2 regions of the Bradyrhizobium sp. Ken01 genome follow, and region 2 is predicted to be linked to the other one. Evidence: predicted binding sites of a transcription regulator. Region 2 holds the regulator's gene; the other holds the start of a gene.
The links. The regulator LexA, encoded in region 2, represses DNA repair genes until DNA is damaged. The targets are predictions, from matches to a motif close to TGTTCNNNNTGTGTTCNG.
Positions count from the first base shown of each region.

Region 1: a site for LexA is predicted at 2,831-2,848, ahead of AC0L3S_RS03520 (DUF3072 domain-containing protein). Genes of this name have one in related genera too.

Region 1 covers NZ_JBVVPC010000002.1:306,185-311,098, forward strand. The annotation lists gene AC0L3S_RS03495 (VOC family protein) at 1-45, opposite strand, end outside; gene AC0L3S_RS03500 (hypothetical protein) at 291-809, shown strand; gene AC0L3S_RS03505 (hypothetical protein) at 1,314-1,580, shown strand; gene AC0L3S_RS03510 (hypothetical protein) at 1,586-1,855, shown strand; gene AC0L3S_RS03515 (hypothetical protein) at 2,189-2,419, shown strand; gene AC0L3S_RS03520 (DUF3072 domain-containing protein) at 2,559-2,696, opposite strand; gene AC0L3S_RS03525 (hypothetical protein) at 3,169-3,345, opposite strand; gene AC0L3S_RS03530 (hypothetical protein) at 3,521-3,793, opposite strand; gene AC0L3S_RS03535 (hypothetical protein) at 3,970-4,272, opposite strand; gene AC0L3S_RS03540 (hypothetical protein) at 4,517-4,702, opposite strand.
Region 2 covers NZ_JBVVPC010000036.1:45,035-49,948, forward strand. The annotation lists gene AC0L3S_RS28500 (molybdopterin molybdotransferase MoeA) at 182-1,393, shown strand; gene lexA (transcriptional repressor LexA) at 1,569-2,270, shown strand; gene AC0L3S_RS28510 (hypothetical protein) at 2,745-3,182, shown strand; gene AC0L3S_RS28515 (ComEC/Rec2 family competence protein) at 3,321-4,914, opposite strand, start outside.

The DNA.
Region 1 (4,914 bases), on a different contig from region 2:
GACATCGAGATTGCGCACGCGCAGCATGGTGTGGAGGTATCGCATGGTTGTTGCTCCCTTGGATGGATGGGGTTTTGCTTTGGGCCGGGACGGCGGGGGTAGGAGATAGCAGGAAAGTGGAAGGAGGGGCAGGGGGCGGGTGCACGTGTGCGTGAGGGGCCGAGCGGCTTGTGAAAGTAAGGGGCCGAGTGTGGAATCAAGCCACGCAATTGCAAAGCGTGACTTGCACTAATAGGTGGTGTATCTAACGCATGACAAGTAAGGGGTGAATTTTAGCTGCTGAGGGATTCATGTCTGACAGAACCCGTCTCATAATTGACGTGGCCTGCAACATTACCGAGATTTTGCTCAATTTACTATTGCGGTTCATGCGTCCCTTTTCATCGGGCGACAAGGAGCTAAGAATTCGGCCCTTCGCTACCGATGGTCGATACATTTTTTTCGGTAAGCAGATCGAGCCGACGACCATTGATAGTCGAATTCAAAAGATAGATTCAGCTCGTGCGGGTCTGACGGAAGCCCTATCAGCGATGGATGAGCTGAAGTTGATTGCAGAGGCAAACAAAAGGGATCTTGCTTTACTCAACTCTCAAATAAGGAGTGCCGAAGCCCAGCGGCAGAGTGTGAGCACGCGGTTGAATACTATCAAGGGGATTGCTGCACTAGACTCCGAATCTGTGCGCGTCGTGTTGAGACTTCCAACCCGCATAGGTATCTGGACGGATCGCGTGCTGGCATTTGCATTCGGCGTCGGTTCGTCGATCGTTGCGAGCTATGTCTATGATTATTTCATCAAGCCTCATTTGTGAGCCGCACAGGACGTGGGGTGGGTAATTCGATGGAGATTGATGATGACGGTGAGTAGCATAATGCGACCGGAGTGTTTGTATCGCTAGCCGAAACGTTGCCTTGCTCATCTATGCTGTAAGTCTCTTCCAGCATCGCTGCGTGCTCGTGGGGTGATAAGACGGAATGCAGCCGGCTCTGTTCGAGGATGCTCAGCTTAAGCCGCCAATTTAGACCCTCGATAGCGGCAAAGACCGCTCGGATGTAATCCCGTCGATTGCCTTGCGTGTCATTGGCACGCATCCGTTTTTCGCAAGCCACAACATCGTCGATAACTGTATGCGTGAATGATTTCTGGTCCATCATTTACCTCAAAAGTGGACGATGGCAATTCTGGGTTGCTAAGCCAAGAGGCTATTCGGTTGCGCAGCCCAAGGCGCGGGCTGATCCAACACATTTGCCTCAAGCATCGTCTTTTTACGGCTAGCGCACGACTGCCACCATCCGACGCAAAGGCATGGTCCTTAATGCCAACGGCGCTGAATAAGGCCTCGCCAGATGAACTCCTCGCGGACATGACGCGACTAACCGCCATGGCCAATATTCTAGGCGAGCTTCTGTTCGCACTTCTCCGCTCAATTGTTGCTGGATGGGCGTATGCGCTCTGGGTCAAAGTGGCGACATGGCTCGAGCCGAAAATCCAACGGCGTTGGGTGAAGGTTGCCGTAGGAGGCCTCCTCGGCCTCGCAGCCTTTTTTATGATTCCGATCGTGATGGGACTGTTGGGGCTTTGAAGACAATGAAATCGGGTGTCATCATCGCACTGGCAATCGGGGCGGTCGTCTCGACGGTGCTGCTCGTCATGGAGCAGCTCACCGACTATTCCATCGCTGTGATGGCATGGGAGATGCCGGGTATATCCGCAGCTTACCTTTTCTGGGGAGCGGTCGGCAGCTCCGTGTTCCTGGGCGTCGCCATCACTTGGGCCGTGAATGCCGTCGTTTACGGGGCGCCCGCCTTCGTCCTCGTTACAGTGGTCAAGCTGGCAATCCGCGATGTACGGAAGTGATCTGGCAATGACCGTGATGTCCGATATTGGCCTATCCGTCGGGAATTACGAATTACGGTGACGCGCAGTTGGCTGCCTGATCGCAGTGCTCTTCGCGAACACCGATGGCTCCCCTTGCGGGACAGTGCACTGACACCGCCCGTGCCCAACGAAACGCATCGCGCTTAACGTTTGTGAATGCCGCGTCGGCCGAACGTCTGCAACCTCTCTCGGTATCGGCGGCACTTCGGACATTGGTGGAGTCAGGCTCTCCCATCTCGCAGGGCGCGCGGGGTGCATGCCTTTCGGCGTCCGTCGCCCAACAAGTAATCTTGATGAGATTGAGGACTGTTGATGTTGCTTCTGGAAGAGTTCAACGCACGAACGCTGTCGCAGATGGACAGGGCGCTGGAGCGCGTCAGCGAGATGATGCCTGAGGTGATGGACGCCTACGCCGCGCGCCGGTATGTCGCCGAACGGATCATCCACTGCGCCAAGCACGAGACACGCGAAATCGACGGCCTCGTCGCGGCCGGCCGTCGTGCGGTCGCTGAGCTCGCTGTCAGGGTCGTCGGAAGCGATTAGCCGCCTGGTCGCGAGCCTGCGTTACAGGACCGCGCTCGCCGTCGATGATTGGTCCGAATTGGCGCTCCGCGAAAGCGATCGGCGGCCTTCCTGTCGGCCGCCGCCCCGTCAATCCCAAGTTTCGAAATGCTGAAGCTCTCTACTTCTCGAGCCCGGCCTTCTGCCGCATCGTGTCGATCAGCTCTGACGCCTCTGCCTTGGTCAGATTCTCCTCGGGGAGGGGCTTGTGCGCCTGCTCGGCGAGGGTCTTGAGGTAGGATTCCTGGGCGCCGGTCATCGGGTCGTCGCCGGAGACCCAATCCTTCGGATCCTTTTGTGTGTTGTCCGTGGGTTGTCAGCTGTCTTGTCAGCCATCTTATTGTTAGTCATGGCGATCTCTCCTTTTCAGGTTCAATGCCGGCTTGTGCTTTTTGTTCCTTGTTTGTTCGTGGCTCGCCCATGACGCGGCAAGGTGCCCACCTGCCCAGATGAGGCTTGGCTGCATCCATCTGCGTTGAAATGCTGCCGCATACTCATCCCTCATACTGAGGGCCCGCCGCAGGCGGGCATCTCGAAGGATGGTCGCAGTCGAGCTTCAGCCAAATGTTTCTGCATATGCGATAGCCTTGATATCGATAGCCTTGACATCGATAGCCTTGCACGCGATGGCGCGTGTATCGACAAACCGCCCCCGACATTGCCGGAGGCGGTTCTCGAAAATCAGGCCGGAGAATTATCGCGAACCGATATTCAGTCCACGCGAAAATGCCCTAGTGACCGGTACCCGGCTTGGTCGTCTTCGGCGGCTTGCCGTCTTCGATCCGGCCTTCGTTGCGCAGGTCTCGACCTTCCTGAGCCTTCTTCTGGCTCTCGGGGGACTTGCCGTGTTCGTTCATCTCTTCTTTGATGAACCCGGCGCCTTCCTTCACTTTGCCTTCAACGCTCATGACGATCTCCCTTGCTGGAGATGGGGCAACTCGCGGCGAGAGCTGACCGTTCCGGTGCGCGCACGATTGTGAGGAGTGCATTCGCGGCAGGTTCCAAAAAGACCCTTGTCATGAAATGGCCGCGCCGCTTGTGGAAGCGACGCGGCCGGGAAGCCGGCCGTACAAGGAAACCGGCTTACTTCATGTTGCTGCGGGTCCTGGTGCCGCCCTGGTCGCTGCCGGGGCCGGAGCCACCCTGGCCGGAGGCGTCGGGCCTCACCGTTCCGCCCTTGCTCATGCCGTCATGGCTCATGCCGGTCGTGCCGCTGCTCATCGTGCCCTTGTCCGTGTTGGTCATGCCGGGCTTCTGCATGTTGTCGGACTGCGGGGCAGGGCCGGTCTGGTTCTGCGCAAAGGCGGAGCCGCACATGAGGCCCAGGGCGGCAGTCGCAATGATGAGCTTCTTCATCTCAAACTCCTGGTTGGTTGTGTGGCCCAACGGGAGTGCAGAAACCGTGTTCCTAAAACAGGGCGTTCCGGAGTGCAAAAATTCTCGTCTGCAATGAGGGTACTTTCGGTTCTGATCGACTCAGAACCGTTCCAGATTGTTGTGACGCGTTTTCTTCGCGCGAACTTGAAAACGCTCTAAGCCGCAAGCCGCTGGTCGGCCGGGCCCGTCAGGTGCTTGAGCACCTCCGCATGCTCCAGGTCGGGAACCGCAATGGCCGTGTGGCTGTAGCTCGTATGGGTTCGTGATTTCGAGATCCTGTCCAGGATCTCGCCGCCCTTGATGACGTGAAGGCCCATGCCCTCTCCGGTCGGGAAGATTGCGAGCACCACGTCATAGGCGGTGATGACGGCGCGAAGCGCTTCGGCCTTGTCTTCGGCAATTTCGACGAACACGCGAACATCAGCCGCGAGTTCACGCAGCTCGTTAAAATCCAGCACTGTGGGTTACTCCAACGCAACGATACTGAGAGGAGCTTGGAGGCGTTAGGTTACCGAAGTCTCAACGGCGCATGCCCGGTCACAGGTTTATCGACCAGGCGCCCTCGCGAGGCGATAGACAAGCGAGCGTTGCCGCCTGCTCGGCAATGCGCCGGCACGGAAAGAACGTCTGGAACGGGGAGGGACGAAGCGCGCCTCATACCCCTAAGGGCGTCACACGATGCGCGCGTGACTTATGCGCGCTTTACTTGGCGTATCCCTGGGAGCGGAGCCACGCGATCTTGCGGTCGCCGTTGATCCAGTCGTCGGCATCTGCCTTGCTGGTAAAGCCCTTGATTTCGCGCTGTTCGCTGTCCGGGTAATCCGCCAGGATTTTCCAGTCGTTGTCTGCAATGCGGACGGTTTTGAAGGTCACTTTTGTTTTTGCCATGCCGCATTATGCAGGAGATGACCGGAAAAGAGAACCTGCCTTGTGACGGTCACCCGTGCGGCCCCAGGCGTCGACCTGGGGGCCAGCCTGATCGGCATTGCGCGGCCGGGTCCCCCGGAAAAGGCGAAAGCCCCGCCTGGGGGAAGCGGGGCTCTCTGATGGGGGTGAAGCTTGGGGACTTCAAAGAGTTAGACGCCTCAGGGAGAAAATGG
Region 2 (4,914 bases):
CGATGACCACTTTCCTGCCGATCTCTCACGTTCTTCGGATCATGCCGCGACGCGCTTGATCCCGGCTTCCGGAACGATGCGAAGCGGCGGGATGACTGCCCCCGTTTTTGCCTCTGCGCCCGCGCTCGGCTAGAAGACTTGCGGAACATTCGCCCGAACGTGCCGAGCAGGAGTTTTCGCCGTGGCCTTGATGCCGGTTTCCGACGCGCTCGCCGCGGTGCTGGCGGATGCAGAGCCACTGCCGGAAGAAATGATTTCCCTCGACGAGGCCTACCATCGCGTGCTCGCGCGTGACGTCGCGGCGCGGCGCACGCAGCCGCCGCAGGCGATGTCGGCGATGGACGGTTACGCGGTGCGGGCGGCCGACGCCGCGACGATCGATTCGGAGCTCACCGTCATCGGCGAAGTCGCGGCGGGCCGACCGTTCGCCGGGAGGGTCGGCGCCGGCGAGGCCGTACGGATCTTCACCGGCGGCGTCATTCCCGGTGGCGCGGATGCCGTCGTGATCCAGGAAGACACTGTTGTCGCCGGCAAACGTATCACGATCAAGGAAGCCGCGATCGCCGGACGGCACATCCGCCCAGCCGGTATCGATTTCCGCGAGGGCGACGTGCTCCTGCGCAAGGGAAGCCGTCTCACCGAGCGCGACCTCGCGCTCGCCGCCGGCATGAATCATCCGCACCTTGCCGTTTTCAGGCGTCCGAAAGTCGCGATTCTCGCCACGGGCGACGAGCTGGTGATGCCGGGCACCACGCCCGGCCACGGCCAGATCGTCTATTCCAACGGCTACGCCCTGCACGCGCTCGCCCGCAGCGAGGGCGCCGAGACCATCGACCTCGGTATTGCCGCCGACACGCTGGAGGCGACCACCGCCGGCATCCGCAGCGCCCGTGAGAGCGGCGCCGACGTCCTGATCACGACCGGCGGCGCATCGGTCGGCGACCACGATCTGGTCCAGCAGGCGCTGCGGGACGAAGGCATCGCGATAGCGTTCTGGAAGATCGCGATGCGGCCAGGCAAGCCGATGATGCACGGACGGCTCGGCGCAATGGGTGTGATCGGCCTGCCGGGCAATCCCGTGTCGTCCTATGTGTGCGCTTTCCTGTTCATGGTGCCGCTGATTCGCGTCCTGTCTGGCCGTTCGGTGATTCACCACCGCCGTGAACGCGCCGTGCTCGGCCGCGACGTCGGCGCCAACGACCAGCGCGAGGACTATCTGCGCGCGCATCTGGAGGAGCGTGACGATGGCACACGCGTCGTTCTTCCCGTCAATCATCAGGACTCTTCGCTGCTTGCGAATCTCGCTGCAGCACAGGTACTTCTCGTGCGCGCACCGTTCGCGCCGAAGGCCGAAGCCGGCACGGCTTGCGAAGTGTTGCGGCTCCCCGTCTGAGCGTCCGGCAATGCGCGTTCCGCGAACTTTGCTCCGTTCACGGTAAATTAAGCAGTTGCGGAACATGTATCGAACATATAGTGTCCGTTCATGATTTGTTTCGAGCATGTAGCGGCTTATGGCCGAATTCAGCGTCTCGGAATCGGACGACATCAACCGGGGGACTTTGGTCGAGATGTTAACGCGCAAACAATACGAGCTTCTGCGGTTCATCAGTGAACGTCTGAAGGAAAGCGGCGTGCCGCCCTCCTTCGACGAGATGAAGGATGCGCTCGACCTGCGCTCGAAGTCGGGCATCCATCGCCTGATCACGGCGCTCGAGGAGCGTGGCTTCATCCGACGCCTGCCCAACCGCGCCCGTGCGATTGAAGTCATCAAGCTGCCGGAGCTCCAGGCAGCCGCCGGCAGCCGCCGCGGCTTCACGCCGAGCGTCATCGAGGGCAATCTCGGCAAGGTGCGTGCGGGCTCCAGCCTGCCCGCTGACGAGGGCGAACGTCCCGTGGCGGTGCCGGTGATGGGCCGCATCGCGGCCGGCACGCCGATCGAGGCATTGCAGACCCGCAGCCATACCATCAGCGTACCGCCTGACATGCTCGGCTCGGGCGAGCATTACGCGCTCGAAGTACGCGGTGATTCCATGGTCGAGGCCGGGATCCTCGACGGCGACATGGCGCTGATCCAGCGCAACGAGAGCGCTGATACCGGCGACATCGTGGTGGCGCTGATCGACGACGAGGAAGCGACGCTGAAGCGCTTCCGCCGTCGCGGCGCCTCGATCGCGCTCGAGCCCGCCAACGCAGCCTATGAGGTCCGCATCCTGCCGCCCAACCGGGTGAAGATTCAGGGCAAGCTGATCGGGCTTTACCGGAAGTACTGATAACGGAAGTACTTCATGCCGGAAGTGCTTCATACCCGAAGTACTTGGCGCCTTGCGCGCTTCCGATCGGCATCGCCGGTCGGAGATTGGAGCGGATCATCATCCGCTCCGGCTGGATGGTCTTTCTGGTTCTGCACAGACTATCCGGCCCCTCCTCCGGCGCTGGCTCCTCGCGACGCCGACGAAGCGGCACCGCTTCGCGGCTCGAGGAAACGGCGGCCAGCGGTCAAGTCCGCAACGGCATGCGATCGAGCAACCATTGCAACCAGCCGGCAATATTCGCGCACGCGCCTCCCGAATGCATCGCGGCGAGCTTTGTTCCTATTGGATTCGGGAAAGATAATGTGATCGCGGCTTGCGGAAGCCAGCCGCAGATTTGCCCACAACCAAGCAGAGCTTTCGTGCTTCCACTCTGATGGAGGCCTGCGCCTCGATAAGAGACGCGGGTTGCTATCCCAGCATGAGGAGCACCCGATGTGTGACTACAGCCTACATGCCGTCGCGTCGCGCCCCGCCGAAGTCGGCGAGACGATCGTCACGACAAGCTTCCGCGGCACCTCGACGCGCGGCTTCGCCTCCGCAGCCGATCCATCCGTTGCCGTCTGCCTGCTGCCGGGAACGGAGCTCGCCTTCGCCGACGACGTCCGCTACGACAATCGCTGGATCTGGACGCGCACCATCAATTCCCGCGTGGGCAAGTTCGGCAAAATCGATCCGCACGTCCCCGACCGCCATCACGACGCGATCGAATTCCCCGACGGCAAATATGTCCTGGTGACGCAGCTCGTCGAAGGCCAGCGAGCGACCGTGCTGCAACTGCCGGTGACCCAGTCGGTCACCGAGCGCGAGCACAAGGCGCAGATCATCGCCGACAGCAGGCAGCCGACCGTCACGCACCTGCCGATCGGCTGAAACAGCCGCCCTCCGGCTACGAGGTCGGAGGTCAGGATTGAATCGCCATCGCCGGCCGTGGCCGGCGAGATGGTGTAGTTTGCGCCCAGCGAATCCGAGCGGACGCACCGATCCACTGCGTTGCTCCGCACCATCAGATCAATCGTCGGCCTGCAAGTCCGTCTCCGCCGGCGTTGCGTCCTTGATGCGGGACGCGGTCGTCTTCGGCGCGAGGCTGCCGTCGAAATCACCCTCGCCGGCGCCGGCCGGCAACCAGGGGCGGCTCGTGCCTCTCGCCCTCACCGCCTGAACCGCAAAACCGTCGCCACGCTGCGTCAGCGCCAGCGCGCTCTGGCTGGCGAGCCGCTGCCGATCGACCACCATCGCGGCGCAATCGGGCGGCGCGGGACGTGTCGTCACCACCAGCGCGGCCCGACTGCAATCGTCCGCGAGAGCGTCGGCGCGGAGTGCCAGCGCGACCAGCCTCCCGTCGGCCAGTGGCGTCACGCAGCCGGATTCGTCACAGGACACGCCATCGGCCAGCGAGGCTCTGCCCGCATCGCGGGGATCGGCGTCGGCAGCGAGCCATTCCTTGAGCAGAAAGCTGTCCTTGTTCGTCCTGATCAGGTGCAGATATCCGTCCTTGCCCCGCACGGCGACGCTCGCGCCATCCCCGGCAATCAGGATGTCGGGCTGCCGCGCCGACAGTCCCCAGAGGATCGCTGCCAGCAGCACCAGGGCGCCGGACCAGCGTAGCGGCGTCCGCAACAAGCCCAGCACGATGATTCCCAGGCTCGCCGCGATCAGCGGCGCGATTCCGAACGCCGGGATGCGGCCGACCGCGCCCGGCAAGGCCGCGACCCAGCGCGAGACCGCGACCATCCAGTCGATGCCGATCCCCATCAGCCACCAGAACACGCTGTCCAGCCCGAACGGAGCAGCAAGCAGCCCCAACAGTCCCGCCGGCATCACCAGCGCCGAGACTACCGGCATCGCGCCGAGATTGGCGAGCACGCCGAACGGCGTGACACGGTGGAAGTGGAAAGCGGCGTAGGGTGTGGTCGCAAGTCCCGCAATCAGCGAAGCCATGAACAGCATCGCGATCTCGCGGCCGCCCCACATCGCAATGCGCGCGGTCGCCGAATGGTCCGGCGAGGCAAACAAATTCGGCATGCCGATCTGCACCAGCGCCACCAGGCCGAGGGTTGCCGCAAACGACATCTGAAAACTCGGATGCACCAGCGCTTCCGGCGCGACCGCCAGCACGATCAGCGCAGCCACAGCAAGCGTGCGGAAGGTGATGGCGCGGCGATCGACCATCACCGCGATCAGCACCACCGCCGTCATGAAGAACGATCTTTGCGTCGCGACCTCCGCGCCCGACAGCAGCAGGTAGAACGCAGCAGCGACCAGCGCGGCGGCGGCCGACCATTTCTTGATGGCGAAGCCCGCCGCCAGTCCCGGAATCAGAGCGAGCAGCGCGCGTACCGCGAAGAACACGACACCGGCAACGACGGCCATGTGATAACCGGAGATCGAGAGCACGTGGCCGAGGCCGGAGATGAACATGGCGTCGTTGACCGGCGTGGTGATCGCATCGCGCCGCCCGGTGAGCAGCGCGGTCGCGATCGCCCTGTTGTCACCGTCGAGCGTCGCGCGGATGCGGGCATCGATCGCATCGCGCAGGCCTTGCATGAAGGCCGCGTAACGCAGCCGCAAGCCGCCGGTCTCAGGCGGCGGCGCCACCGTGATT